Regions from separate parts of the Agrobacterium sp. GW821-FHT02D03 genome, predicted to be linked through region 1. Evidence: predicted binding sites of a transcription regulator. Region 1 holds the regulator's gene; each other region holds the start of a gene.
What was found. Region 1 encodes LexA, which represses DNA repair genes until DNA is damaged. Its sites were predicted from a motif close to TGTTCNNNNTGTGTTCNG; they were not measured.

Region 1 (9,917 bases):
GAAGCGAAAGTCGGTCTTGTAACCCTTGCAGGACGAGCCGGTGAATTCATAGACCATGCGTCCGGTCATGCCCTCGATGCCGGAGCGATCCGACGCATCCTTGAGTTCGAGATCGTAGACCGCGCGGTGAGAGATCAGATTGGGAACGCTGGCAGGCACGGCACTTGCGATGCACGGCATGAGGCCCACGCCAGCGGCAAGAACGAGAGCGAGGTTCCTGACGATCATTCAATAACTCCTGTTGGACTCATCGCTCATACTGTACAAGCAACCGTCCGGCTTTTCGACATCATGACCTGAATGCCGGATTTTTGAAAGATTTACAACCAAAGCGGAAACGGAAAAATGTCAGACGCCATCGAAGCTCGCCTCAAGGAACTCGGATACACTCTTCCCGCCGCAGCAGCCCCTGCTGCCAACTATGTTCCCTTCACGATCAGCGGCAATCTGCTTTATATTTCCGGACAACTGCCGATGGAATCCGGCAAGATTGCGGTGACGGGCCATGTCGGTCGCGATGTCGATGTCGCAACCGCGCAAAAGGCGGCCGAGCTTTGCGCCGTCAACATTCTGGCGCAGGTCAAGGCAGCCTTGAACGGCGATCTCTCCAAGGTGCGCCGCGTGTTGAAGCTCAATGGCTTCGTCGCCTCCGTCCCGGAATTCACCGAGCAGCACCTCGTCATCAACGGTGCATCGAACCTCATTGCCAATGTCCTGGGTGATGCCGGAAAGCATGCACGTGCCGCCGTCGGCATGGCGTCGCTGCCGTTCAATGCCGCCGTCGAAATCGATGCTATTGTGGAAATCGACGCATGACATTGAAACTATCCTGGCTGACGGCCCAACCCGTCGCCCATCGTGGCTATCACGATCTCAATAAGGCGGTTTGGGAAAACACGCTCTCGGCTTTTACCCGCGCCATCGAAGCCGGCTACGCTATCGAATGCGATGTGCAGCTGGCGGCCGATAGCGTTCCCGTGGTCTTTCACGACGACGAAATGACACGCCTCACCGGCATCAAAGGCGATGTGCGCGAGCGCACATCTGCCGAACTTGGGATGCTGTCCATCGGGCAGACCAAGGATCGCGTTCCCACATTAAAGCAACTGTTGAAGCTCTGCGCCGGCAAGGTGCCGCTCGTCATTGAACTGAAGGGCCGTGAGGGCGAAGGCGTCGATGACGGCTTTGCCGAAGCGGTTCTGGAAGAGCTGGAGGGCTATCAGGGCCATGTGGCACTGATGAGCTTCGATCATCATCTCCTAAAGGATTTGAAGGCGGCACGCTCTCCCTGGCCGTTGGGTCTGACCGCTGAAGGTGCCAATCCGGAAGATTTCTTCAAGCACGATGAAGCGATGCAGATCGGGCTCGATTTCATCTCCTACTTCTGGGGTCACCTGCCCAACAGCTTCATCGATGCGCAGAGAAAACTCAGCGTCCCGGTGATTACCTGGACCGTGCGGGATGAAAATGCCTTGGAGAAGTCCTATACATATGCTGACCAGATAACGTTCGAGGGGTTTGTCCCCAACAGCAAGGACCAGTCAGCCACCGCATGAGCGACGAATACACCATTCGCGTTGCACAGTCCTTCAAGGACATCGCTCCGGAAAGCTGGAACAGCCTTTCCGGAGCATCCAGACTACCGTCGGCCACGCCGTACAATCCCTTCACTTCGCACGCCTTTCTGTCCGCGCTGGAAGAATCCGGATCGGCCACGGCAAAGACCGGCTGGCTTGGCCAGCATCTCTTGCTGGAGCGCAGCGACGGGAGATTGATGGGGGCAGTTCCTGGCTACCTCAAGAACCACAGCCGCGGCGAATATGTCTTCGACCAGGGATGGGCGGACGCGTTCGAACGTGCAGGTGGTCGCTATTATCCCAAGCTCCAATGCTCGGTCCCATTCACGCCTGCAACCGGTCCACGCCTGTTGACGACGGGACTGGACGCTGCGGCCTTCCAGCAGGTCCTCGCCTCAGGTCTCCAGCAGGTGACTGAGAAGCTCGGCATCTCTTCAGCACACGTGACCTTTGCAAATGAAGACGAGATTGAAGCCCTGGAGGATGAGGGTTTTCTGCATCGTACCGATCAGCAGTTTCATTTCATCAATGAGGGCTATCGTGATCACAGCGATTTCCTCGACGCCCTGTCATCACGCAAGCGCAAGACCCTGAAGAAAGAGCGGCGCTCGGCGCTGGAAAACGGCATCGAAATCGACTGGCTCACCGGCAGCGATCTGACCGAAGATATCTGGGATCAGTTCTTCACCTTCTACATGGATACCGGCAGCCGCAAATGGGGCAAACCTTACCTCACCCGCTCCTTCTACTCCCTGATCGGCGAGCGCATGGCAGACGATATCCTGCTGGTAATGGCCAAGCGTGAGGGTACATATATTGCTGGCGCCATCAACTTCATCGGCGGCGACGCACTCTACGGCCGCCACTGGGGCTGCATCGAGGATCATCCTTTCCTGCATTTCGAAGTCTGCTACCATCAGGCGATCGATTTTGCGCTTTCCAAGGGCTTGAAGCGTGTGGAAGCCGGCGCTCAGGGCGAGCATAAGCTGGCACGCGGCTACACGCCGGTGACCACCCATTCCGCCCACTACATTGCCCATCCCGGCCTTCGCCACGCCATCGCCGATTATCTGGAGCGGGAACGCAGCGAAGTCGAACAGATCAACGACTATCTTGAAGACCACAGCCCGTTTCGCAAAGGCGAACGGCAGGAAGACGACGACTAAAGAGTTTTGAGGGAGCAGCCCGTGACAGCCTACGATGACAACAACATCTTCGCAAAAATCCTCCGGGGTGAAATCCCGTGCGTCAAGGTCTACGAAGACGACCATACACTGGCCTTCATGGACGTGATGCCCCAGGCCCCGGGTCACCTGCTGGTGATCCCGAAGACCGGCTCGCGCAATATTCTCGATGCCGATCCTGACGTGCTGACAAAGACAATCCCCATCGTACAGAAGCTCGCCGTCGCCGCCAAGGAAGCCTTCGATGCTGATGGCATCTATGTAGCGCAGTTCAACGAGCCCGCCGCTGGCCAGACGGTCTTCCACCTGCACTTCCACATCGTACCGCGCAAGGACGGAGAGCCTTTGAAGCCCCATAGCGGCGCGATGGCGGATGTGGAGATGCTGAAGGCCCACGCAGAGAAGATCAAACAGGCGCTGTAAGGCGCGCTCCCGGCCGTGGACCGTCGAGAACAAACACCGCATCGCTGACACAAAAACCCGCCGAGGCCATCGGCGGGTTTTCTATTATCGGGGCCTATGGAAAGCCCTCAAATTATCAGAGCTCAAATCAGCTGCGAAGAATGGAGCGGCCAGCGTAAGCAGCCTGCGGACCCAGCATCTCTTCGATACGGATCAGCTGGTTGTACTTCGCCAAACGGTCGGAGCGCGACAGCGAGCCGGTCTTGATCTGACCGCAGTTGGTGGCAACCGCGAGATCGGCAATCGTGGAGTCTTCCGTTTCACCCGAACGGTGAGACATGACCGCCGTGTAGCGTGCCTTGTGCGCCGTTTCGACAGCGTCGAGCGTCTCGGTCAGAGAACCGATCTGGTTGACCTTGACGAGGATGGAGTTGGCAACGCCCATCTTGATGCCGTCGCGCAGGCGCGCGGAGTTGGTAACGAAGAGGTCGTCGCCGACCAGCTGTACCTTAGAGCCGATCTTGTCGGTCAGGTACTTCCAGCCTTCCCAATCGTCTTCGGCCATGCCGTCTTCGATGGAAATGATCGGGTACTTGCCCGCGAGTTCTGCGAGATAATCAGCCATGGCTTCCGGCTCGAGCGTGCGGCCTTCGCCTTCCATCTCGTATTTGCCGTTCTTGAAGAACTCGGTCGAGGCGCAGTCGAGAGCAAGAGCGACGTCGTCGCCCGGCTTGTAGCCTGCCTTTTCAACCGACTTCATGATGAAGTCCAGCGCTTCCGGCGCGCTCTTCAGGCCAGGGGCAAAACCGCCTTCGTCGCCGACATTGGTGTTGTGACCCTGCGCTGCCAATTCCTTCTTCAGAACATGGAAGATTTCCGCGCCGATGCGCACCGCGTCACGGATGCTTTCCGCGCCGACCGGCATGATCATGAATTCCTGGAAGTCGATCGGGTTGTCGGCATGTGCGCCACCATTGATGATGTTCATCATCGGAACGGGCAGCAGGTGGGCGTTCGGGCCACCGACATAGCGATAGAGTGGCAGGCCGGTCGTTTCGGCAGCGGCCTTGGCAACGGCGAGCGACACGCCGAGGATGGCGTTTGCGCCGAGGCGAGACTTGTTCGGCGTACCATCGAGCGCAATCAGCGTCTGGTCGATGTGGATCTGGCTTTCGGCATCGAAGCCGCCAAGCGCATCAAAGATCTCGGTGTTGACGGCCTCAACGGCCTTTTCAACACCCTTGCCGCCATAGCGCTGTCCGCCATCGCGCAGCTCGACTGCCTCGTGAGCGCCGGTGGATGCGCCCGATGGAACGGCAGCGCGACCGAAGGAGCCGTCTTCGAGGTACACGTCGACCTCGACCGTGGGGTTGCCACGGCTATCGAGGATTTCGCGTGCGATGATGTCGGTAATGGCTGTCATGGTCTCTCCCTTGGGACTGGAACAGATGAATTTAAGTCGCTTGTCTTAGAGCGCATCGGCAAAACTGTGAAGCCGTTTTCGAGCCGGACGGCGGATAAGCGATTCTGAAAAGTGTGAAAGGTCATTGCAACTTCGCTGTAGACGAAGCGTGAGAAATTACAATGACGACGCCCAGCATCAGGCGTCGCCCAACCTATAAAAATCGATTAGGCCAAAATCAGGCAGCCTTGGCGATAGCGTCAAACGCCAGAAGCTTCTCCAGAAGCTTCGGCATATCCTTCAGGTGAACCATGTTCGGACCGTCGGATGGGGCATTGTCCGGATCCTCATGGGTTTCGACAAACAGGCCGGCAATGCCGACAGCCACCGCCGCACGCGACAATGTCTCGACGAATTCGCGCTGACCACCGGTCGACCCACCCTGCCCGCCTGGCTGCTGCACGGAATGCGTCGCATCGAAGACCACCGGCGCACCGAGCGAGGCCATGATCGGCAACGAGCGCATGTCGGAGACAAGCGTGTTATAGCCGAACGATGCGCCGCGTTCGCAGAGGAGAACATTCGGATTGCCGCTCTCATTCAACTTCGCCAGCACGTTCTTCATGTCCCAGGGCGCCAGGAACTGTCCCTTCTTCACATTGATCACGCGGCCGGTCTTCGCGGCGGCGATCAGAAGATCGGTCTGGCGACTGAGAAAGGCCGGGATCTGCAGAACATCAACGGTTTCGGCGACAATGGCGCACTGCTCTTCGGTATGGATATCGGTCAGGACCGGGAAGCCATATTCCTTCTTGAGATCGGCAAAGATCTCCATGGCCTTGTCGAGACCGATGCCGCGCTGGCCGGAAAGCGATGTGCGATTGGCCTTGTCGAAGGATGACTTATAGACAAGCCCGATGCCGAGCTTGCCGCAAAGCTCATGAAGCGTGCCGGCAATCATGAAAGCGTGGTCGCGGCTTTCCATCTGGCACGGACCGGCAATCAGCGAAAACCGCTCCGTGTTGGAGAAGGCGACAGCGCCTTTGCCTTCGCCAGCGACCACTTTCAAATTGTTCTTCACAGTCATCTCATTCCTCACGACACATGCGCCGGACATCGCCGGCAACCGCTTAACTTGCGATGTTGCACAGGCATTAGCAGCAAGCGCGCCATGTGTCACGAGATGAGGGATGCTGCGGCCGGAGCACCGACCGCTTGCCCTTTAGCCGGCATTCGCCTTCCGCACGACATCGGGATTGGCCTCGGAAAATTGCACGAACGGCCCGACTGCGCGCACGGCGTCGGAAAATCCAGCACTTCCCTTCAGCCCTTCCAGTTCTTCAGGCTTGAAGCCTTGAGTCAGTAACATGCGATAGACGTTCTCGCTGTTCTCACCACCGGCGGAAACCCAAGTCGGTAGCGATGTCTCCCAGGCCTTCTTCTCGCGCTGGTTTCGATCGACGACGATGGCAAGCTTGATCAGTCCGCCGATCGGAATGGGAATACCGTTCACCGCAAGATCGGGGATGAAGCTCGCCGGATGAACGCCGCCAAGCGCGTGGTTCTTCAGGATCCGTGCACAGTTATTGTCGCGCGTCGGCTCCTTGTTCTGCGAAACGCGCTTCTGATTGAGCTGAACGATGAGCTTGCAATTGGCCATCGTCGTGTTCAGCAGCAGCCGGTCGTACTCCTTGCGCTTTAAAGCTTCCGGTGAATTGGGATCGAGGGTCTGGCAACCGGCCAGCGCAACCAGCATTCCGATAAGGGTAAATCTAACGAGCTTCATAAAAATGTCCCTGCCCCGAGAAGACGCTGCAAGGCAGCGCCGTAGAGCTATGATAACTTTGTTGATAATGCTTCGAATGGCTTGGCCTTCATCCCACAGGATGACCGGATCATGTGATCCTCGAAGCAGCTTGTAGATACCCGCAAAAATGAAATCATCAACCTGGAGAGGAAAAAGACGCGCAACACCGTAAAGAAGCTATAAACTTCTACCATTGCGCGGATAACAGGACTGCGAATTGATGAGGCGGAGACGTTTGCGGAATTTTAAGGGATTGCAGAACACATATGGAACATATAGTGTTCGTTCTGTATTTGTTTCGCGAATCTTCGCCACGTATTCCAAGGGTTTTCTTCATGCTCACGCGCAAACAGCAGGAACTGCTTCTTTTCATTCATGAGCGAATGAAAGAGTCCGGCGTGCCGCCATCTTTCGATGAGATGAAAGATGCCCTCGACCTTGCCTCGAAATCCGGCATCCATCGGCTGATTACCGCTCTGGAAGAACGTGGCTTCATCCGCCGCTTGCCGAACAGGGCAAGAGCCCTGGAAGTCATCAAGCTTCCGGAAGCCTATTCCGCACCCGCACAGAAGCCGCCGCGCGGCTTCTCGCCAAGCGTGATCGAGGGCAGCCTCGGAAAAGCCAAACCGCCTGAGTCGGCTCCTGCCCCGAAGCCAGCAAACGATCAGATCTCCTCCGCTGTCACCGTTCCTGTAATGGGGCGCATCGCCGCCGGTGTGCCGATCTCCGCTATTCAGAACAACACCCACGATGTTGCCGTACCCGTCGATATGTTGGGCACGGGCGAGCATTACGCGCTGGAGGTCAAGGGTGACTCGATGATCGAGGCTGGCATCTTCGATGGCGATACCGTCATCATTCGCAACGGCAGCACCGCCAACCCCGGCGATATCATCGTCGCACTGGTAGATGATGAAGAAGCCACCTTGAAGCGCTTCCGCCGCAAGGGTGCTTCCATCGCCCTGGAGGCCGCGAACCCAGCCTATGAAACCCGTATCTTCGGACCGGATCGGGTCAAGATTCAGGGCAAGCTGGTCGGCCTCATTCGTCGCTATCACTGAGCGGACGACAGTCGGCTCAGACTGGCTGCCCGTGCTCTTGCAGAGGCAAGACGCGCTGACATAGTTGGCAGATGCGGCGATGTTGGGCTGCCTCTGATCGCACCGAGGTTTCGACGCTGGTTCTCTTCGCCTTTGTCTTTCTCGTTATCCTCATTCTCGATCCGAGGGTGAGGAAAAGATTGGCGGATGGTCGGGTGCATGCCGATCATGGCCTTCGAACGGCGGCAATCTTTCAGTGCCACCGACAAGCGCCCTCGCCCGTCGCTTCTAAGTGCAGGACTCACAGACGCAGCTAATCCATGTTGCAGCTACCATCCGACAAGGTGGACAGTCTCACCGCCCCTTTTCCGTTCTGCCTGTCGATTCCCGGTCCCGCTCATATTGGCGCAATGCCGGGAAATCCGGCAGCCACGCCTCACGGCGGACCGTCCAAAGCTCGTAGGTCGGCTCGAACTGATCTGGTGAATCCAGGGAACCGAGATTGACCTCGATTTCGTCGTCGCTTTTTCCGAAGACCGGCGATCCGCAGTTGGGACAGAAGAAACGGCCATTATAGCTGCGTGTTTCTCCCTCGATGGTAACGGCATCCTGCGGGAAGATGGCGGATGCGTGGAAGAGCGCGCCGTGGTGTTTGCGACAGTCCATGCAGTGACAAATCCCGATACGGTAGGGCGCGCCGACCATCGAAAGCCTCACGCTGCCGCAGGCACAACCGCCAGATTTCATGTTCATCTCGATCGCTCCATTTGCTTGACGCCTTCCCATCAAACCGCGACGAACCGGTGAAGTTCATTCTGCTTCTGTTTCCGGACACGTGAGAACGGCGAACGCATCAATTCATATGATATCTGACATGACAGACTCGGCCTGTATGTCCTCTCGGTCATGCGTTAGGAGGATGGACAGAGAAACATACGCACCTACACGCATGGACGCTTTTGCTGATTGCATGCGATTCAAGCGGCGTATCACCAGAAGGAGACAACATGTACGATCTCTACATCGCCAACAAGAACTACTCCTCCTGGTCTCTCCGGCCGTGGGTTCTGATGCGCACATTGGAGATTTCCTTCAACGAGCATCTCGTCCCCTTCAATGATCCCGATCCCAAGAATGGCTTCAATCACTTCTCCCCCACCGGCAAGGTGCCTTGCCTTGTGGATGGCGATGTCACCATCTGGGACTCGCTTGCGATCATCGAATATCTGGCGGAACGGCATGATGGTGTTTGGGCTGAGGATGCCAAAGCGCGGGCTTGGTCGCGCTCGGCATCCGCGGAGATGCATTCCGGCTTCCAATCGCTCCGCAATCTGCACCCGATGAGCGTAGGCTTGCGAATCCGGCCAGTTCCTGCAACCGAGGCGCTCCGTAGGGATATCGCGCGTATAGATGCGCTATGGCAACAGGGCCTCGACAGCTTCGGAGGGCCGTTTCTGGCCGGTACGAATTTCACCGCCGTCGACGCCTTCTTCTGCCCCGTGGCCTTTCGCTTCCAGACCTACGGCACAGCACTCTCGCCAGCGGCAGAGGCTTACAAGACCCGCCTCTTGAACTCGCCGGCGATGAAGGAGTGGGAGGAGGCAGCGATCCGGGAACCCTGGCGTGACGCCGAGCACGAAGAAGAAGCGCGGGCGTCCGGCGAGATCATCGAAGACCGCCGCTCCGCAGCGGGTTGAAGCAAGAGACTTACTGCCCGGCCGCCAGCATCGCCTCGATATGCGGCGGCACCGCGCCGTCAGAGGTCTTGCTGCGCCAGTCATAGGCGCGGTGGATCGACCAGGGTCTGGCAACGTCTTGCATCGCCGCGCGCGCAGTTGCGACGGGCGCTCCGGCCTCATTCAGCCAGAGTTCCAGCGAGCCCGTCTTCCGCAATGTTGTGGCGCTGATCAACAGCGCGCCCGAGCGACAATTTGAAAACGGCACGAAACGCGACGTCACGACGATGTCCGCCACATCACAGGCTGTTCCGGTCAACGCCGTGTTCGAAATGACCACGACTGTGACGCCGCTCTCATGACGTCCAGCACACCAGGCGTTTTTCTGACACGAGAAGCCATTCGTCCGCTCGAAAGCCAGAATCATCTTGTCGCGAACCTCTTGCTTCAGCTGATCGGTGAGAACAGCCGGCCGGCGTGGCGTTGGCTCTGCCGTTTCCTCTCGTTCACCCGCCTTGTTGTCGTCCACCATGACAGGGGCCACATGTTTATCCGGAAGCGGCACCGCCCTCGCCCACTGATCAAAGACGAACCCCTTCGCCTGGCGCTTGGTCGTCGCAACGAATTGATCCACGCGAAACGCGACCAGAACACCATCCTCGTAGATCAATAAATCCGGCTTTGCCTTGTTCTGCTCAAGCGGCACCAGAACGAGACCGGCCAGCATCAGGGGAAGCCCCAAGAGCGCGAGGTGGGTCCGCAGCAAGGTCAGAAGAAGAAATCCGACCGTCGAGACGGCCAGAAACCAGGGATGTTGCCGCCCGATCGT
Region 2 (9,917 bases), 940 kb from region 1:
GGATGTATGTATCGCGCTCGCAAACGCAATGGTGGCCCTGGAAATTCGTTTTGCCGGATAGCGTTTTTCGCCACCGGCTTCAGCCAGAAGAGCGCACAGTTTTGTGATTGCGGCGATAGACGGCTCGTCCGTTGTTCAGATCATCGACAACGGCTGAAAAGGCGTGGCCGTCCTCTTCATGCATGATCAACGGCGCGCGGAAGGTCAGCCGCGCGCGGGAGCCCTTGATCGCCGTCACGAGCATTCGCACGGCGTCTTCTCCTTGTCTTGGACAGATAAGGGTGATCTCCATCCCACCAAAGCGGCGCCCGCATGCGGAGATGATATCGGCCACCGATTGGGGGCGGGCGATCAGGGAGAGCTGCCCACCCGGCGTCAAGATGGCACCTGCCGTTCTGATCCAATGCTCGAAAAGATCATCCGTCATGGCATGGGCCTGCGCCTTCAAGGCATCGGGTGTCTTGCGATCTCCCGCATCATTGTAAGGCGGGTTCATGATGACGTGATCGAAATGATCATCGATAAGGCCGGCTTCGGCACGGGCACTGGCGCGCAGCGTCACATCCGCCTGACGGACGGTCAGGCGGTCTGCAAGGTGTGTGTTTTCGGGAAGCGCGATGCTGCGTCTGGCAAAATCGACCATCTCCGAGGCATATTCGAAAAGCGTGACTTCCGCCTTCTCCAGACGGGCTGCAACGGCAAATCCGGCTGCACCGGCGCCAGCACCAAGGTCGGCCACGCGGCACGGCTGGTCATCTGCCACCAGCGAGGCGAGCAGCATGGCATCCATGCCTGCCCTGTGTCCCCTGCCCTTCGGCTGGACCAGATGAAACCGACCCCGGTGGAATGCGTCGACAGTCTCCGACGTCATCGTTGATCAGGCCTCGTCTCGCAGTTCGTCGGCAAGGCCCGCATCGATGAGGATGCGGCGCGCCTGCTCGGACCTGTCATCCTCGACGAGGAAACGGCGGGGCAGAAGCCCAAGCGAACCTTCCAGAATGCTCATGCCCTGGTCGGCAATCATGCAATGAATGCCGGCATCCTTCATCAGGCTTTCTGCGAAAGAAAGCAGGACAGCATCGTTTGTTCTGATCAATTCACGCATCAATGAGTTTCCACATTCCCATATTTTTGAAGGTCATGAGGCGATTCCACACTTGCCGCCACCATCGTCGCTTTCTATTGTCAAACCGAAATCGAATAGGAGTCCGTTCCGTTGGGCGTCGTCATACCGCTTGAAGAAAGCAAAAACAAACTCGCATCCGTCAAGCCGCTTGTCGATCTGACCCGTCCGGACATGGAACGCGTCAACCAACTGATCCTCTCAAAGGCCGGATCGGATGTGCAGATGATCCCGGAAGTGGCGAACCACCTGATCTCTTCCGGTGGCAAGCGGCTGCGCCCGATGCTGACTCTCGCCTCCGCCTCGATGTTCGGTTACGATGGCGACCACCATATCAAGCTCGCCACCAGCGTCGAGTTCATGCACACCGCAACGCTGCTGCATGACGACGTGGTGGATGAAAGCGATCTGCGCCGCGGCAAGTCCACCGCGCGCACCATCTGGGGCAACCAGGCGAGCGTCCTGGTCGGCGACTTCCTGCTCGGCCAGGCCTTCCGCATGATGGTGGATGTCGGCTCGCTGGACGCGCTTGACGTGCTTTCCACCGCCGCTTCCGTGATTGCCGAAGGCGAAGTGCTGCAGCTTTCCGTCGCCAAGAACATGGAAACGACGGAAGACGACTATCTCCAGGTTATCCGCGCCAAGACCGCGGCGCTGTTCGCGGCCGCTGCCGAAGTCGGCCCGATCGTTGCCAAGACCGACAAGGCAACGCGCGGCGCACTGAAATCCTACGGCATGAATCTCGGCCTTGCGTTTCAGCTTGTCGACGACGTTCTGGACTATGGCGGTAAATCCGCCGATCTCGGCAAGAACACGGGTGATGATTTCCGCGAGGGCAAGATTACCCTCCCGGTCATCCTGTCGTATCGTCGTGGCACCACCGACGAGCGGTCCTTCTGGAAGCGCGCGATCGAAAACGGCGAAAGTACGGATGAAAATCTTGAGGTCGCGCTCGGTCTCATCAAGAAATATAACGGTCTGACGGACACGATCTCTCGCGCCAACCATTACGGCACGATCGCACGCGATGCGCTGGCACCGTTGCCAAAGAGCCCGTGGAAGGATGCGTTGATGGAAGTGATCGACTTCTGCATCGAGCGCGTCAACTGACGGCGCGGCAGAGTTTTCCTCGAAAGGGAAGCGGTCGGCGAAATGGAGAGCGGCAGCAGAATTTGTTGCAGGCCTGCTTCAAAAAAGCCATTCTATCGTGACGTGATGCACCGCTTTGTGAACCGATTCCGGTTTCCGATGGCGTGTCTATCTCAACCTTAACAGTCATCAAGGGCAGATGTGGTGCCCGGCGCTGTCAAGTTTGAAGCTGATTTTTCAGTGCGGAAGCACACAAGCAAGGGTTCCTTCATGCGGCGCAATCCAGCATTTCGTCTTTTCTGCAGCGCGGCCTTCATTGCCGCACTCACGCTTGGCGTAGGCTCTGCCGCGCTGGCAGAGACGAAGCCCGCCGATAAGGCGGAAGAGGCCGTCAAGTTCGATCCAAATCGGGTCACCACCTTTTCAGGCGCATTTCTGGCTGCCCGCACCGCGGATGTCGACCAGGATTATGCGACCGCCATCACCCTTTACCAGAAGGCTTTGGATTTCGATCCGGCCAATACCGAAATTCGCCAGCGCCTGATGATCGCGCAGCTGTTGAGCGGCGACTTCGAGGCCGGCGCAAAGATTGCCGACAGCCTGAAGGACGACAGCTCGGTGGAGCGCGTGACGACGATCGTGCGTGCACTTGCCGCCATCAAGCACAAGGAGTTCTCCTCCGCCGAGAAAATCCTGAAATATAGCGGCCCGAACGATCTGGACCGCATGGTGAATACGCTTCTTGCTGCTTGGGCGCGCGCTGGCGCCGGAAAGAGCAAGGAAGCGCTCGCCATGGTCAATGGCATGAAGGGGCCGGGCTGGTTCTCGATCTTCCAGAAATACAATGCGGGCGCCATAGCGCTTGTGACCGGCAACACGGAAGCGGCTCGCAAGAGCCTGAGCGAAGCGGTGGCCGACCGTGAAGGCGGCGCGACCGCAACCGACACCTATATGCGCGCCGTCATGGCACTGGCGCGGCTGGAGGCGAAAGCCGGTAACAAGCAAAAGGCGCTGGACACGATTGCCGTCGGCGACGGTTTTGCTCCGAATTACGCACCCTTGAAGGCGCTGCGACAGAGCATCGAAAAGGGTGAAAAGCCGGACCAGCAGGTTCAGACAGCCGTTGAAGGCGCTGCCTCCGTCATGTTTTCGATTGCCGGTGCACTGAACCGCGATGGCGCGGAAGAGATCGTGACGCTTTATCTCCAGGCGTCGCGCGCACTCGACCCGAAGAGCGCCGATACGCTCATCCTTCTTGGCGGCTTGGCCGAGGCGCAGAAGCAGGCCGAGCGCGCCATCGAATTCTATCGTGAGGTGCCGGCCGATTCGCCGATGCACCGCATTTCCGAATTGCAGCTTGGCCTGACACTGGCACAGACCGGCAAGGTCGATGAGGCGCGCCAGCATCTGAAAGCGCTGCTCGAATCCGATCCTGACGATATTCGCTCCTACCTCGCCTATGGCGCCGTCCTGTCGGACGCCAAGGATTATGCCGCGATGGCTGCCAATTACGACAAAGCCGTCGAGGTGATCGGCGCGGTTCCGAAGAAGTCCGACTGGACGATCTTCTTCCAGCGCGGCATTGCCTATGAGCGTCTGAAGCAGTGGGACAAGGCAGAGCCGAACTTCAAGCGTGCGCTTGAGCTCAACCCGGAACAGCCGCAGGTTCTGAACTATCTCGGCTATTCCTGGGTCGACAAGAACATGAACCTCGACCAAGGCATCGACATGATCCGCCGCGCGGTGGAGCTTCGCCCCAATGACGGATACATCGTCGATTCGCTCGGTTGGGCGCATTATCGTCTTGGCGCTTTCGATGAAGCCGTGACCGAACTGGAACGTGCGATCGAGCTTCGCGCCGGGGACCCCACCATCAACGACCACCTGGGTGACGCCTATTGGCGTGTCGGCCGCAAGCTGGAGGCCGTCTACCAGTGGAACCGTGCGCTGATCGGCGATAGCGACGATGTGGACAAGGCGAAGGTGAAGGAAAAGATCGCCAACGGCCTGCCACCATTGGAAAAGGACGCGGAGAACACCGCGAAGAAGGATCAGGCTCCACCGCCACCTGCACCTCCGGCCCCTGCCCCGGACAAAAAATCCTGACATCGGATGGGTCCGACTGATGGGAAGGGAGTGGTCGAGACTGTTGAGGCCGCTCCGGCAAAGATCAACCTTGCCCTGCATGTGACGGGGCAAAGGGAGGACGGCTACCACCTCCTCGACATGCTGGTGACCTTTACCGAAGCAGGCGATGTCGTCCGCATTCGCGGTGCCGACGAAGACAGCTTTTCGATCTCCGGGCGATTTGCCTCGGACCTTCTTCAGTCGGAAACGATCAACAATCTTGTGCTGAAGGCGCGCGATCTCCTTCGCGGCCATGCGCGGAAACGCGGGCTCACACCAACGCCTGTTGCCATTCACCTGGAGAAAAACCTGCCGGTCGCCTCGGGGATTGGCGGCGGTTCAGCCGATGCCGCGGCAGCCTTGCGTGGATTGATCCGCCACTGGCAACTGCATATTGACGACAAGACCTTGAACGACATGGCGTTGATACTCGGTGCGGACGTACCGATGTGTCTTGCCAGCCAGCCGTTGATCGCACAGGGGATTGGAGAAGAGATTACCCTTCTTCCGCAGTTTCCTCAATTGTCGCTGGTGCTGGTCAACCCGCTCAAGGGGGTTTCGACACCGCACATCTTCCGGCTACTGGAGGACAAGCAGAATGCACCCCTTCCCGCACCGCTTCTGGATCAAGGCCAGTCCTGGCTTTCGATGATGGACGCGCTTAGAAACGATCTGCAGCCTCCAGCCGTGAAGCTACTGCCGGAGATCGGCGATATGCTGGCAATGCTTCATTCACAGGGCGCGGATGTTGCGCGCATGTCCGGTTCGGGCGCCACATGCTTCGGCATTTTTTCCGACTGGGAGAAAGCGAAGGCTGCAGCAGCATCGCTTCGGGAACAGAAGCCCGGGTGGTATGTTCAAGAGACCAGAACGATTGCAGGAGAGCGTCATGAGTGAGAAGAACACGGGTGGAGAACGGCAATTCATTCCGGTCGGTATCGCCGTTCTGACCATCTCCGACACGCGCACCTTGGCGGACGACAAATCCGGCAACACGCTGGCGGCACGGATCGAGGAGGCAGGCCACCGTCTTGTGGATCGTGCCATCGTGCCCGATGACGTAGGGGCCATTCGCGAAAAGGTGCAAGGCTGGACGCTGTCGGACGAGATCGATGTGGTCATTACCACGGGTGGCACGGGCTTTACCGGGCGCGACGTGACGCCGGAAGCCCTGGAGCCTCTGTTCGACAAGCGCATGGACGGCTTCTCAGAGGTGTTCCACCGCATCTCCTATGACAAGATCGGCACATCCACCATCCAGTCACGCGCCACCGCCGGGCTTGCGAACACAACCTTCGTCTTCGTTCTGCCGGGTTCACCAGGCGCCTGCAAGGACGCGTGGGACGGTATTTTGAAAGCGCAGCTGGATTATCGCCACATGCCGTGCAACTTCGTGGAAATCATGCCACGGCTGGACGAGCATCTGCGCCGCACGAAGGGCTGATCCCTATCGCGTTGGACGAAGCGCCCAAGCTGGCACCAACTCCGCCGTCAGTCTGCGCGGCTTCTGGGATTTTGAAAATTCGGTCGGTGGGAGGCCGGATTTCGCGAGTTGGAGAGCGTCCTGCTTGCGCAGCAACAGGCCGAATTCCAATGGCGGACCGCGGCGGAGCAGTCGCTTCAGAAACGGCTTTTTATAATAGCGCGAGGGGGAGAATTGCGCGGGCCGCTCGTCCAGCGCCATATATTCGAGAATATCCTCGATCCAGCCACCTTGCGGACGGCTGCCCGGCTCGATCAGCAACACCCACTCGCCGCGGATCGATTGAATGACATCGCCGATCTCCCAGCGCTGATGGAAGCGGCAACCGGCAGCTTCGGCGACCCGCGCCGAGCCATCGTGTGAGGCGTGGTCGAGAATAATGACGTCACTGATCAAACCCTTCACGGCGCCCGTCACCAGCGCCGAAAGCGTATGCGCAAGCTCTGGCTCTTGGTTGCGGCATTCCATGATGACTGTCAGCATGTTCTCGTCACTTGTGGTGCGTTCCAGACGATAAAGTTCCTACAGCATCGCCATGGAAACCCAAATGGATTTTCTGTCGCGGCAGATGGCAAAATAATGCAATGCAGCGGGACAGTTCCATTGTTTCCTTACCCGCAGTCCTTCTTTTCGCGCCGCCCACCGAATGGTAAAGCGCCACCGGATTCTTTTGTTCTTGTATTGTTCTCATATTTGGCGTAGGAATCGTTTCATCCAATTCGCTGGCTGAGGCCGGTCAGGAGCATCAGATGAGACACCAAGTGCTTTCGGGGCAGGCTGCCTATCAGCCGGGCCATACGCCGGATATTGCCAACGCTCTGGCAGATGACTCTGGCCTGAGGATCGAGATCGATCGTCGTCGCGGCAGAGGTGCGGGCATCAATCCTGGCGGTCGTTTCGAGACGTTGCAGCATGAAGCCTTTAACGATGGCTGGGACATCATCGAAGAATTGCCGGAGTTCAAGACGGATGTGCAGGTGGAAAAGCCGCGCACCATCATTACCCGCAACGAATCGCCCGACATCCCATTTGACCGGTCGATCAATCCCTATCGCGGCTGCGAGCATGGCTGCATCTATTGCTTCGCCCGGCCGACACACAGCTATATGGGACTTTCGGCTGGCCTCGACTTTGAAGCGAAGCTTTTTGCCAAGCCGGACGCTGCCAAACTTCTGGAACGCGAGCTTTCCAAGCCCGGCTACAAGGCGCGGGTGATTGCGATCGGCACCAATACCGATCCTTACCAGCCGATCGAAAAGGAATGGCGGATCATGCGCCAGATCCTCGAGGTGCTAGCCAAGGCGGAACATCCGGTCGCCATCGTGACGAAATCGGCGCTGATCACGCGCGACATCGATATTCTGGCGCCCATGGCGAAGAAGGGTCTCGTCAAGGTCGGCATCTCAGTGACGACGCTCGATCGCAAACTTGCCCGCAGCATGGAGCCACGCGCCTCGACGCCATCGAAAAGGTTGGAGGCAGTCAAGACGCTCACGGAAGCTGGCATACCTGTGGCCGTGATGATGGCCCCGGTCATCCCAGCGCTGAACGATCATGAAATCGAGCGGGTGCTGGAAGCTGGTAAAGCCGCCGGTGCGACAGAGGCCTCGTACGTCCTGCTGCGTCTACCCCTTGAGGTCAGCCCGCTGTTTCGTGACTGGTTGCTGCGCAACTACCCGGATCGCTACCGCCATGTCATGTCGCTGGTGCGCTCCATGCGCGACGGTAAGGAATATGACTCGGAGTTTGGCAAGCGTATGAAGGGTGCTGGACCCTATGCGTGGCAGATCAGCCGCCGCTTCGAAATGGCAACTAAAAGGCTCGGTCTCATTCGCAGGGGCATCCAGCTGCGTGACGATCTCTTTGCCCCACCCAGCGGTGCCGGCGTGCAGCTCTCCTTGCTTTGAATGAAGGAGACGCTCGGTCCAGCTACCGCTTACGACATTGGTTCTTGGCGCGTCTCCACAGAGCTGCGCCGAAACCACGGCTGTGAAGCCCCTCTTCGAAGAAATGTTCGGTGCGCGTCCCTGACGTACCGGCATTGCCCCCGGTTCCGCCGCCTCGCGTGCGATTTCTCGTTTTCCGCCGCCCTATAGGAGAACGACCCTGGCCTCTTGAGCCATGGATGACAACCACGCCCTACGGGTTGTCTATCGCCGCACCGGGGGCTTGCGGGAGATCGGGTGTCTGTGCAAGTTTCCGCCGCATGAAGCGACGCACAGCATCCGATTCTCCTGCCCTGTTCGATCTTGCTCCGGCGAGCCCCGACTTCAGCATGGAGCTAGAAGCACGCCAGCGCGGCCTGTGGCCCGTGGCCGGGACCGATGAGGCTGGTCGAGGCCCTCTTGCCGGCCCCGTCGTTGCCGCAGCCGTCATTCTTGATCCCGACAATATTCCTGACGGCCTCGATGATTCCAAGAAGCTCACCAAGGCAAAACGGGAAGTGCTGTTTACGAAGATCGTGGAAACCTCGATCGTCTCCGTTGCGTCATCCGGTCCGGTGCTGATCGACCGGATCAATATACTGCGCGCGAGCCTCGATGCCATGCGCCGCGCCGTCCTTGGGCTTGAGCTTGCGCCTCGACTGGTGTTGGCCGATGGGCGCGACCAGCCGCCTGGCATGTCCTGCGAAGCAAAGGCCGTGATCAAGGGGGATGCGCGATCCCTGTCGATTGCGGCCGCGTCGATCATCGCCAAGGTTACACGAGACCGGATGATGGAGCGGGCCGGGACTGTGCACACCGCCTATGGCTTCGAGCTTCATGCGGGTTACGGAACGCCCGTGCACCTTCGCGCCATCGAAGCCCATGGGGCCTGCTCACTTCATCGAATGAGCTTTCGGCCGCTTCGACAGGATGCTGCCGAAGCCGACGTCGCCTGATAGGCTGGCACTCTCCCCGGTGGTTGGAGAGCACCGTTCCCGTTCTTCAACCGGCCATACGCATATAGCCGTCTCGGTTGCCACCTTGCTGCGCGTGATCGGCCAGCTTGAACTGCTCCAATAGCGCACGCAGCCTCTCGCTTTCTGTTGCCAGTGCAGAGGTTGCGGTGGTGGTTTCCTGCACGAGGGCCGCATTCTGCTGCGTCGTCTGGTCCATCTGGTTGACGGCTGTGTTCACTTCCGAAAGACCCGTCGCCTGTTCCTGGGATGACGTGGCAATCGCGCCCATGTGCTCATTGACGGCTTCGACGTGGTGGCTGATCGTCTTGAGCGCATCGCCGGTCTGCTGAACCAGCTTCACGCCGCTCTCCACCTCATGCGAAGACTTGCCGATCAGCTCCTTGATTTCCTTGGCGGCCTGGGCAGAACGCTGCGCCAGTTCGCGCACCTCCTGAGCAACGACTGCGAAGCCCTTGCCAGCTTCGCCAGCGCGTGCCGCCTCTACGCCTGCGTTCAGCGCCAGCAGGTTGGTCTGGAAGGCGATCTCGTCAATGACCACAATGATATTGGAAATCTGGCCAGAGGAATGTTCAATACGCTGCATCGCGTCGACTGCCGCTGCGACGACATTACCGGAGACCTTCGCCGCCTGATTGGCTTCGCTTGCAGCACCTGTCGCCTCCCGGGCGCGCTTGGTGGAGTTCGCCACGTTGACGGTGATCTCATCCAGTGCCGCAGCGGTTTGTTCGAGGGTCGCAGCCTGCTGCTCCGTACGCCGGGAGAGATCTGCCGAGCCTTCGGCAATCTCCCGAGTTCCGCTGTTCATCGTTTCGATCGCGCGCGAAATTTCCGTCAGCGTATTGCCGAGCTGCTGAATGGAGTGGTTGAAGTCGGTTCTGAGTGGCTCGAAATCAGGCGCAAAGGTCTCGTTCAGACGGAATGCCAGATCCCCGGAGGCAAGCCGGCGAAGCCCCGCGGCCAGACCCGATGTCGCCACGCGCAGTCGTTCCTCTGCATCAGCTTCAGCCTTTCGCTGCGCCTCCACCCGTTCTGCTTCGGCGCGTTTGCGGTTTTGCTCCGACTCGGCCTCAAGCCGCTTGTTTTCGATAGCGCCCTGACGGAAAACCTCGACGGCATCCGCCATCGAGCCGATTTCGTCCTTGCGGTGACGGCCCGGGATATCGATCCGTGTATCGCCGGATGACAGCCTGCGC
Region 3 (9,917 bases), 1.2 Mb from region 1:
TTGAAGTCGTAGGGCTGCTCGAACTCGTTGGTGAGCGACTTGGGCTTCAAACCGAAGATTCGCCGAAGCCTGGCATGGGTCGTGTACCAGTAATGGGTCAGCGCGCCGAAAGCGAGGAAGTTGGCGAGGAAACCCTCGCCGTCATCCTCATCATCCTCTTCGATCTCCTGAACCTTGCGGGCCTTGCTGTTGACGGCAGCCTGTGGCGCGAAGGGCTCCTCCGCATCCTGGTCGAATGCGCCGAGAAGACCTGAAGCGACCAGCATCAGCCAAGCCGCAGGCACAGCCAGGATTGCGCCCAGAACGGTCGCAGCAGTTCCAGTCGGATAGGCGCCGAGGAACAGCGCTGGAAAGCGCAGGATCATGTCGCCGATCACGCCGCCAATGCCGTTGGGCAGCGGCCAGGTCTGCGGTGCCGGGAAACATCCAAGCGAGGCAGAGGCAATGAAGGCGCCCCCAATCCAGGCCATCAGGCGGGTCGGCATGCGGGTGAGTTTGCGGCCGGAAATCAGGACGAAGGCCCAGGACAGGATGGGCAACATGGCAATCAGCGACGACAGCCCGAGAAACTGCATCATGATATCGGCGAAGATCGCGCCGCTATGTCCGAGCAGATTGGTGGGCTCGTTGGAGGTCGCGTAGGAGAGACTCGGATCGGCCACGTTCCAGGTCGCAAGTGCGGTCACGCCCAGCGCCAAGGCTGCCAGAACAGCAAAACCACACAGCGCCATGATCTGTCGCACGACGAATGCCGTCAGCACGAAGCGATTGTCGCGGCCCTCGAATGTCGGAGAATTCACTCTGCCCATATGTTGAACCTGTCGTCCTTAGTTTTTCCGGAGCTTCGTGACCGAAGCAGGGATGACAGGGCAAAATAGCGGCATGGTGGTTAATGCGGCATTAACCACGGGAAAACTCGTTTACCAAGCCTAGCCCACCGAAAACAAAGAAGCCCGGCGAGACGATCGCCGGGCTTCGATGATGAGGTTCGAGTGCGTAAACGGCACCGACCGATCTTAGTTGTGGTAGGCGGCTTCGCCGTGAGATGCGAGGTCGAGACCTTCGCGTTCGGCTTCGACCGGCACACGCAGACCGACGATGATGTCGACGATCTTGTAGAGGATCGCAGAGCCGATACCCGTCCACAGGATGGTGATGACGACGGCCTGAATCTGAACCATCAACTGACCACCCATCGTCTGCTCGCCGGCATAGCCGACGCCGCCAAGCGAGGCGCTTGCGAAGATGCCGGTCGCCAGAGCGCCGAACATGCCGCCAATGCCGTGAACGCCGAAGACGTCCGCGGTGTCGTCGTAACCGAACTTGTTCTTCACCACGGAGACGAAGAAGTAGCAGAGCGGCGAAACGATCACGCCCATGACGATCGCGCCCATCGGGCCGACGATACCAGCAGCAGGCGTGATGGCAACGAGACCAGCGATCATGCCCGAAGCAGCACCCAGCATGGAAGCCTTGCCACGCGTGAAGCTTTCAACCACGCACCAGGAGAGAATGGCGGCAGCGGTGGCGATGAAGGTGTTGACGGTTGCAAGCATTGCACCACCGGAGGCTTCCAGGTTGGAACCGGCGTTGAAGCCGAACCAGCCGACCCACAGCATGGCAGCGCCAACATAGGTCAGCGTCATGGAGTGCGGAGCCATCATGTCCTTGCCGTAGCCCGTACGCTTGCCGACCATGATCGCACCAATAAGACCGGCAACACCGGCATTGATGTGAACGACCGTGCCGCCAGCGAAGTCAAGGGCGCCGAGACCGAAGAGGTAACCCTTGGCATCCCAGACCATGTGGGCAATCGGGAAGTAGACGAAGGTAACCCAAAGCAGGCAGAAAAGAACCGAAGCCGAGAACTTGATACGTTCCGCGAAGGCGCCGATGATCAGTGCCGGAGTGATGGCCGCGAAGGTCATCTGGAACATCACGAAGATGTATTCCGGAATGACGACGCCCTGCGAGAAGGTCGCAGCGGTCGTGTCCTTGGTCACACCCGCGAGGAAGAGCTTGGCGAAACCGCCGAAGAACGGGCTTTCAGAACCACCGAAGGCGAAGGAGTAACCGTAGACGACCCAGGCAATCATGACGGTGGCGGCAATGACCGTGCACTGCATCAGAACCGACAGCATGTTCTTGGCGCGAACGAGACCGCCGTAGAACAGGCCAAGACCCGGAACGGCCATGAAGAGGACCAGGATGGTGGACAGGAACATGAAGGCAGTGTCGCCCTTGTCCGGAACGGCGGCAACGGCTGCTGCTGCTGCTGCGGGGGCAGCAGCGTCCTGCGCAAAGGATATGACCGGCGCCAGGAGGGCTGCCGCACCGGCGCCCAAGGCGCTGAGTGTGGAAATTTTCTTGAAGTTCATAATCTGAGGACTCCCCTGTCAGCCGAGCTTAAAGCGCTTCTGTGTTCGTTTCGCCGGTGCGGATGCGCACTGCCTGTTCAATCGAGTAGACGAAAATCTTGCCGTCGCCGATCTGCCCCGTCTTGGCCGCGGATGCGATTGCATCGACTGCCTTTTCCACCACGTCGGACGCCACCGCGATCTCGATCTTCAGCTTCGGAAGAAAGCTGACCGCATATTCGGTACCGCGATAAATCTCGGTATGTCCCTTCTGACGTCCGTAACCCTTCACTTCGGTTACGGTCAGGCCCTGAATGCCGAGCGCGGTGAGAGCCTCGCGCACCTCATCCAGCTTGAACGGCTTGATAATGGCCATCACAATTTTCATCTGGTTTCCCATCCTTTGTTTGTGCTCGGCATGGAGCCGACTCTCCTTGCCGCTGGCAGATCAGTAACAGCGACTGACACTCTATATTCAAAGGGCGTGCCAGTTTTGGCAGGCAGAGAATAAGTTATTGAAAAGTAACGACTATAAAAGATAAGGCCGCAAAACGGGCAATTGTTCGCGCTTTAGGCGAACAATTTATGGGCGATTTTTAAAAAATGATCGTTTTTTAGTCATTTGCCCGTTTGCGAATCAGGCCCTCTTGCGCCATCGAGGCGATAAGCACGCCATCGCGGGTAAAGAGGTTGCCCCTGGTCAATCCGCGGGCACCGGACGCGCTCGGGCTATCCTGCGTGTAGAGCAGCCAGTCTTCCAACTTGCACGGGCGATGAAACCACATGGCGTGATCGAGGCTCGCCACCTGGATGGTCGGATCGAAGATGGTCGTTCCGTGGGCATAGAGTGATGTATCGAGCAGCGTCATGTCGGAAAGATAGGCGAGAACCGCTGCCTGATAATGCCTGTCATCCGGCACGGCACCCACGGCCCGCACCCAGATATCCTGCTTCGGCTCCAGCTTTTCGCGCGAGATATAATGCGTGAGTGAGACCGGGCGGATTTCGATCGGCCGCTTGTTCTCCCAGTATTTGCGGATCGCGGGTGGCGCATTGGCGAGAAACGCCTCCTGCAACTGCGCCTCGCTCATCAGGCTTTCCGGCTGCGGCACGTTTGGGATCGGGCTCTGGTGATCAAAGCCGCCCTCCTCGATCTGGAACGATGCCGACATGGCAAAGATGGCATGACCGTGCTGGATGGCAACGATGCGCCGTGTGGCAAAGCTTGCACCATCACGAATGCGATCAACCTGATAGATGATCGGCACGAGGGGATCGCCGGGTCGCATGAAATAGGCGTGGAGCGAGTGGATAAAGCGGTCCGCATCCACCGTTCGCTGTGCCGCCATCAGTGCCTGCGCAATGACCTGACCACCGAAGACGCGCTGCCATCCAACCTGTGGGCTGGTGCCGCGGAAGAGATTTTCTTCAAGCTTTTCAAGATCAAGCGTGGCTAGAAGATTTTCCATCGGGCTTGATGAATGAGAAGGATGCGACATTTCGGCATGCTCCGGCTGTATGAAGACGTGATGGGATGGTCTATAATGGCAGAAGAATATGCACAAGAACGCAAGGCGCAGGAGAAGACGCAATGCTTGATGTCGTGATTGCCGGGGGCGGATATGTGGGCTTAAGCGTTGCCGTCGCCATCAAGCAGGCAGCGCCGCATCTTGGTGTGCAGGTCATCGAAGCCGCCCCTGAAGACGTCTGGAAGAAGGACGTCCGCGCCTCCGCGATCATCGCCGCCGCAAGCCGCATGCTGGATGTCTTCGGCATCTGGCAGGAACTGGAGCCGGAAGCCCAGCCGATCAACAAGATGATCGTGACGGATTCGCGCACGGCAGATCCTGTTCGCCCGGTCTTCCTCACCTTCGACGGCGACGTGGCGGAAGGCCAGCCCTTTGCGCATATGGTCCCGAATGTTGCCATGGTCGGTGCTCTGCGGGGAGTGTGCGAGCGGCTCGGTATCGAGATCCGCCACGGGCTGAGTGTCTCCGGTTTTTCCGCCGGTCCGCAAAGCAACCAGATTTCGCTTTCCGACGGCTCGTCGCTGGAAACGCGTCTGCTGGTTGCTTGTGACGGTGTGAAATCGGCGCTGCGCGAGATGGCCGGCATTAAGACCGTCCACTGGGCTTACGATCAGTCGGGCATCGTCACGACTGTGGAGCACGAGCGGCCGCACAATGGCTGCGCGGAAGAACATTTTCTGCCGTCCGGTCCCTTTGCCATCCTGCCACTCAAGGGCAACCGCTCGTCGCTGGTGTGGACGGAGCGCACGGCAGATGCCGACAGCCTCGTCGCGTCCGACGATCTTATCTTCGAAGAAGAGCTCGAGCGTCGCTTCGGTCACAAGCTGGGGCCGATCCGCCCCGTCGGTCCGCGCCGTGCCTTCCCGCTTGGCCTCACGCTTGCCCGTGCTTTCGTCGCGCCACGCATCGCGCTTGCCGGTGACGCTGCCCACGGCATTCACCCCATCTCCGGACAGGGCCTCAATCTTGGCTTCAAGGATGTGGCGGCGCTGGCTGAGACCGTCGTCGAGGCCGATCGCATCGGGCTCGATATTGGCTCACTCAATGTGCTGGAGCGCTACCAGTCCTGGCGCCGCTTCGACACGGTGCGCATGGGTGTGACCACCGACTTGTTGAACCGTCTCTTCTCCAATGATGTCGGGCCAATCCGCGTTGCGCGCGATTTCGGGCTGGGCCTCGTTGATCGGATTCCCGCATTGAAATCCTACTTCATCGGCCAGGCCGCCGGAACGGCGGACCGGAATGGACCAAGATTGCTGGCGGGGCAGCCTCTGTAGCCGGCATCGTCCTTTAGCATCATCTGATTCAGCATCTGGTGGCTTTCGGCAAAGCGGAAGCCACATCTTGCCGTGAACAAAGGCTGAATCTGGCAGAGTCAGCGATTCGTCTCTGATTCGTTCTCAACCTGTTCCGAATCTTGCGCCTTTGGCGTTTCTTAGCAAAAAAGCGGTTTTGGCGTGCCGAATTGGCGGTCAATTCAAGGGCGACGCCGATGATAACCGCTTTCGTCCTTGCGTTTGGCCTTGCTGATTGCCATGTGTGGGAAGACTGAAATGCGGGCGCCCTCACGCCGTGTCCGAAGAGTAGCAGCATCGTCGTTTTCGCGGATAGTACGTTGAATTTTCGCCCCATGATCTTGAGCGGCCGCGGTGTAACGGCCGTTCTTGGACCGACAAATACCGGCAAAACCCATTATGCCATCGAGAGAATGGTGGCGCATGGAAGTGGTGTCATCGGCCTTCCGCTGCGCCTTCTGGCACGCGAGGTCTATACGCGGCTGGTGGAGAAGGTCGGCGCCAACAATGTTGCGCTGATCACCGGCGAAGAGAAGATTTCCCCACCCCGCGCGAAATATTCCGTGTGCACCGTGGAAGCGATGCCACGCGAAACCAATGCTGCCTTTGTCGCCATCGACGAAGTCCAGCTCGCGGGCGACCTGGAACGCGGCCATATCTTCACCGACCGCATCCTGAATTTGCGCGGCAAGGAAGAAACGCTGCTTCTGGGTGCCGGCACGATGCGGCCAATTCTCGAAAAGCTGCTGCCCGGCATCGTGATGGTGGAGCGCCCTCGCCTGTCGCAACTCTTCTATGCGGGATCGAAGAAGATCACCCGCCTGCCCCAGCGCACGGCGATCGTCGCCTTCTCGGCCGATGAGGTCTACGCGATTGCCGAACTGGTGCGCCGTCAGCGCGGTGGCGCTGCGGTCGTTCTCGGTGCGCTATCGCCCCGTACCCGCAACGCGCAGGTCGGCCTCTACCAGAACGGCGACGTGGAATATCTGGTGGCGACCGATGCCATCGGCATGGGTCTGAACCTCGATGTCGACCACGTAGCATTTGCCCAGGATCGCAAATTCGACGGCTATCAGTTCCGCAATCTCAATCCGGCTGAAATGGGCCAGATCGCCGGTCGTGCCGGACGCCACTTGCGCGATGGCACCTTCGGCGTGACGGGTCGCGTCGATCCGCTGGACGACGAGTTGGTGGAACGAATCGAATCGCATGAGTTCGATCCGGTCAAAGTACTGCAATGGCGCACGAAGAATTTCGATTTCTCGTCCATCAGAAATCTCCAGGCGAGCCTCGATGCGGCACCCACGGTGCAGGGTCTGTCGCGCGCGTTGCCTGCCATCGATCAGCAGGCACTCGAATATCTCGGGCGCTACCCGGAGATTATCGACGTCACGACCACTGCGGAGCGTGTCGAAAGATTGTGGGAAGCCTGCGCTTTGCCGGATTATCGCCGCATCGCGCCTGCACAACATGCCGATCTGATTTCGACTCTCTATTTCGATCTCGTCAAACGCGGTACGGTCAATGAGAATTTCATGGCCGAACAGGTGCGCCGCGCCGACCGGACGGATGGTGAAATCGACACGCTCTCCGCCAGGATTGCGCAGATCAGAACATGGACGTATGTATCCAACCGCCCAGGATGGCTTGCCGATCCGACACACTGGCAAGAAAAGACACGGGAAATCGAAGATCGATTGTCCGATGCTCTACATGAAAGGTTGACGAAACGCTTTGTTGATCGCAGGACATCTGTGCTCATGAGGCGCCTAAGAGAGAATGCGATGCTTGAAGCTGAAATCAGTGTGAATGGTGATGTCTTCGTAGAAGGACATCATGTCGGTCAATTGGCGGGATTCCGGTTCACCCCGGTTTCGGGAACCGAAGGTCCAGATGCCAAGGCCGTCCAGGCGGCAGCGCAAAAGGCGCTCGCATTGGAGTATGAGGCGCGCGCCGCCCGTCTCCATGCCAGTGGTAATGGCGACCTGGCGATGAGCTCGGACGGTCTCGTCCGCTGGCTCGGTGAGCCCGTGGCGCGTCTGGCAGCCGGCGACAACATCATGAAGCCGCGCGTCATCCTTCTGGCCGACGAGCAGCTGAGCGGCAATGCGCGTGACCACGCGCTTGCCCGCATCGAGCGCTTCGTCAATCACCAGATCGCAACGGTTCTGAAGCCGCTCGACGATATTTCGCGCGCCGAAGATCTGCAGGGCCTCGCCAAGGGTCTGGCCTTCCAGCTGGTTGAAAATCTCGGCATCCTGTTCCGCCGCGACGTGGCCGATGAGGTCAAGACGCTGGATCAGGACGCCCGCGCCTCCATGCGTCGTTACGGCATCCGTTTTGGCGCCTACCACGTCTTCCTGCCAGCACTTCTCAAGCCGGCGCCCGCCGAACTCGTGACGCTGCTCTGGGCCCTGAAGAATGACGGCCTTGGCAAGCCGGGCTATGGCGATCTCATCCCGGTTCTGGCTGCCGGCCGTACCTCGGTCGTCACCGATCCCGGTTTTGAGCGCATGTTCTACAAGCTTGCCGGCTTCCGTTTCCTTGGCAAGCGCGCTGTGCGCATCGATATTCTCGAGCGTCTGGCTGACCTCATCCGTCCGCTGCTGCAGTGGAAGCCAGGCCAGCAGCCGCGCCCTGAGGGTGCCTATGATGGTCGCCGCTTCACCACCACGACGGCGATGCTGTCGATCCTGGGTGCTACGCTGGATGACATGGAAGAGATCCTCAAGGGTCTCGGCTACCGCGCCGACCAGGTCTCTGCAGAAGAAGCAGCAACCTTCCTCGCCGCCCAGAGCGGTGGTGCTGCGAAGGCAGACGCTACGGAAGCGGCACCCGCTGAAGAGGCTGCAAGTGACGATGCCGACGCTTCCGATGCATCCGAACAGGAAGCTTCTGCCGAAGCTGCGGCCGAAACGCCAGCAGAGGTGAAGGCTGAAGAGCCAAAGCCCGAGGAAGCTACGGCTGAGCAAGCAAAGTCTGAAGAGGCAGCGGCTGAAAACGCCGAGCCGAAGCCGGTTCTCTTGTGGTGCCCCGGTGGCCGCAACGACAACCAGCGCAGCGACAACCGCCGTCCGGGCAATCGCAATGCCGGCAACCGTGGTGAAGGCGAGCGTCGTGAAGGCGGTGAAGGTCGTCCCGGCAACCGCCAGAACGCCAATCGCGACGGCAACCGTGAGGGTGATCGCAAGCGCGAAGGCGGACGCCCTGATAACAAGGCACGCGGCAACAACAACCGTGGCGATCGTCCCGATCGCGGCGAGCGCAAGGACCGTCCGGAGCGCAATGATCGCGGCGGCAAGCCGCAGGGTCAGCAGCGGTTCGAAGCCAAGCCACCGCGCAAGGAAAAGCCGATGGATCCGGATTCGCCTTTCGCCAAGCTCGCTGCTCTCAAGGAGCAGCTGAAGAAGTAAGCCTATGGGTGCTAAGGAACAGCCACTGGAAGCCGGGCGTCAGCGCCTCGACAAGTGGCTGTTCTTCGCCCGTATGGCAAAATCCCGCTCGATAGCCCAGAGCTACATCCAGTCGGGCAATATCAAGGTCAACGGCGCGCCCGTGCGCCAATCCAGCCACATGGTGAAAACCGGTGACAGGCTGGATATCGCAATCGAGCGAATGGACCGTATTCTCATCGTCAAGGCACCCGGCGAGCGCCGCGGGCCTTACGAAGAGGCAAAACTTCTCTATGACGATCAGACCCCGCCCCGCGAACCCACGGATCGCATGACCTTGCTTGAGCAGGCGGTGCGCCTGCCAGGCAGCGGCCGCCCGACCAAGAAGGAACGCCGGGCGCTGGACAGGTTCATCTCCGATGCCGAGAACCCAGAGGATTAGAATAAACGACTACGTCGTCGCCTTTTTTCAGCATCCTTTGTCCTTGCCATCTTGTCATAAAGGCATTACCTCACTTGCGAAAATGCCCTGTCTGAATTCCGGGCGAAGGCTTGTGTTCGAAAGCCACTAACCCGGCCTGCATATTCTGGAGTTCTTCATGACGTATGTCGTGACCGACAATTGCATTCGCTGCAAATACACCGACTGTGTCGAAGTCTGCCCCGTGGATTGCTTCTACGAAGGCGAAAACTTCCTCGCCATCAATCCCGACGAATGCATCGATTGCGGCGTGTGCGAGCCGGAATGTCCCGCCGAGGCGATCAAGCCGGATACCGAGCCGGGCCTCGACAAGTGGCTGAAAATCAATGCCGAATACGCTGCCATCTGGCCGAATATTACCGTCAAGCGCGATCCGCTTCCGGAAGCCAAGGAGATGGACGGCGTCGAAGGCAAGCTCGACCTCTATTTCTCCGCCGAACCCGGCAAGGGCGACTGAACAGTTCGCCGCTTCGGGATTTTAAAAAGCCTCCCGGCATCTGCCGCGGAGGCTTTTTCATGCCTATCGATCGATGGAATGACTCAGCTGCCCCTGCCCGCCTGCAGTGTGGTGGCAAGCAGTGTCAGAAGCGCCACGCTTTCCTCCAGGCTTTGGCGCTGGCGGCTCTGCAGGATGGCAGACTGCAAGCGGTTCATCTCTCTGGCGATCGCCGCTGGCTGCCATGTGCGCAGCGCGCGCTCAATCACCGGCTTGCGACGGAAATGGATGCCGCGGCCCAACGTCTGCATGACCTGGCCGGCCTGCAGCTTCTTCTCATCCATCTCGGCCCGCATCTGGTCGAGCATCTGGAACTGGCGGAGGCACCCTTGCAGCACCAGGAAGATCGGCGTCTTTGACGAGATGA

Region 2: AC07U5_RS11655 (PA0069 family radical SAM protein) is a predicted target of LexA. The motif match lies at 6,494-6,511, and genes of this name have one in related genera.
Region 3: AC07U5_RS01440 (helicase-related protein) is a predicted target of LexA. The motif match lies at 5,282-5,299, and genes of this name have one in related genera.

Annotation. Positions count from the first base shown of each region.
Region 1 is NZ_JBWKVN010000001.1:1,499,012-1,508,928, reverse strand. It holds gene AC07U5_RS07055 (cell envelope integrity EipB family protein) at 1-228, opposite strand, end outside; gene AC07U5_RS07050 (RidA family protein) at 346-816, shown strand; gene AC07U5_RS07045 (glycerophosphodiester phosphodiesterase) at 813-1,556, shown strand; gene AC07U5_RS07040 (GNAT family N-acetyltransferase) at 1,553-2,743, shown strand; gene AC07U5_RS07035 (HIT family protein) at 2,765-3,184, shown strand; gene eno (phosphopyruvate hydratase) at 3,312-4,586, opposite strand; gene kdsA (3-deoxy-8-phosphooctulonate synthase) at 4,804-5,652, opposite strand; gene AC07U5_RS07020 (hypothetical protein) at 5,788-6,351, opposite strand; gene lexA (transcriptional repressor LexA) at 6,708-7,433, shown strand; gene AC07U5_RS07010 (GFA family protein) at 7,767-8,165, opposite strand; gene AC07U5_RS07005 (glutathione S-transferase family protein) at 8,420-9,109, shown strand; gene AC07U5_RS07000 (ComEC/Rec2 family competence protein) at 9,120-9,917, opposite strand, start outside.
Region 2 is NZ_JBWKVN010000001.1:2,437,663-2,447,579, forward strand. It holds gene AC07U5_RS11620 (tRNA1(Val) (adenine(37)-N6)-methyltransferase) at 80-871, opposite strand; gene AC07U5_RS11625 (putative signal transducing protein) at 878-1,105, opposite strand; gene AC07U5_RS11630 (polyprenyl synthetase family protein) at 1,217-2,233, shown strand; gene AC07U5_RS11635 (tetratricopeptide repeat protein) at 2,483-4,318, shown strand; gene AC07U5_RS11640 (4-(cytidine 5'-diphospho)-2-C-methyl-D-erythritol kinase) at 4,325-5,236, shown strand; gene moaB (molybdenum cofactor biosynthesis protein B) at 5,229-5,783, shown strand; gene AC07U5_RS11650 (glycosyltransferase family A protein) at 5,787-6,305, opposite strand; gene AC07U5_RS11655 (PA0069 family radical SAM protein) at 6,572-7,729, shown strand; gene rnhB (ribonuclease HII) at 8,029-8,703, shown strand; gene AC07U5_RS11665 (methyl-accepting chemotaxis protein) at 8,750-9,917, opposite strand, start outside.
Region 3 is NZ_JBWKVN010000001.1:311,097-321,013, reverse strand. It holds gene AC07U5_RS01465 (DNA translocase FtsK) at 1-809, opposite strand, end outside; gene AC07U5_RS01460 (ammonium transporter) at 1,017-2,378, opposite strand; gene AC07U5_RS01455 (P-II family nitrogen regulator) at 2,407-2,757, opposite strand; gene tesB (acyl-CoA thioesterase II) at 2,972-3,856, opposite strand; gene AC07U5_RS01445 (ubiquinone biosynthesis hydroxylase) at 3,949-5,163, shown strand; gene AC07U5_RS01440 (helicase-related protein) at 5,517-8,594, shown strand; gene AC07U5_RS01435 (RNA-binding S4 domain-containing protein) at 8,599-9,015, shown strand; gene fdxA (ferredoxin FdxA) at 9,173-9,511, shown strand; gene holA (DNA polymerase III subunit delta) at 9,595-9,917, opposite strand, start outside.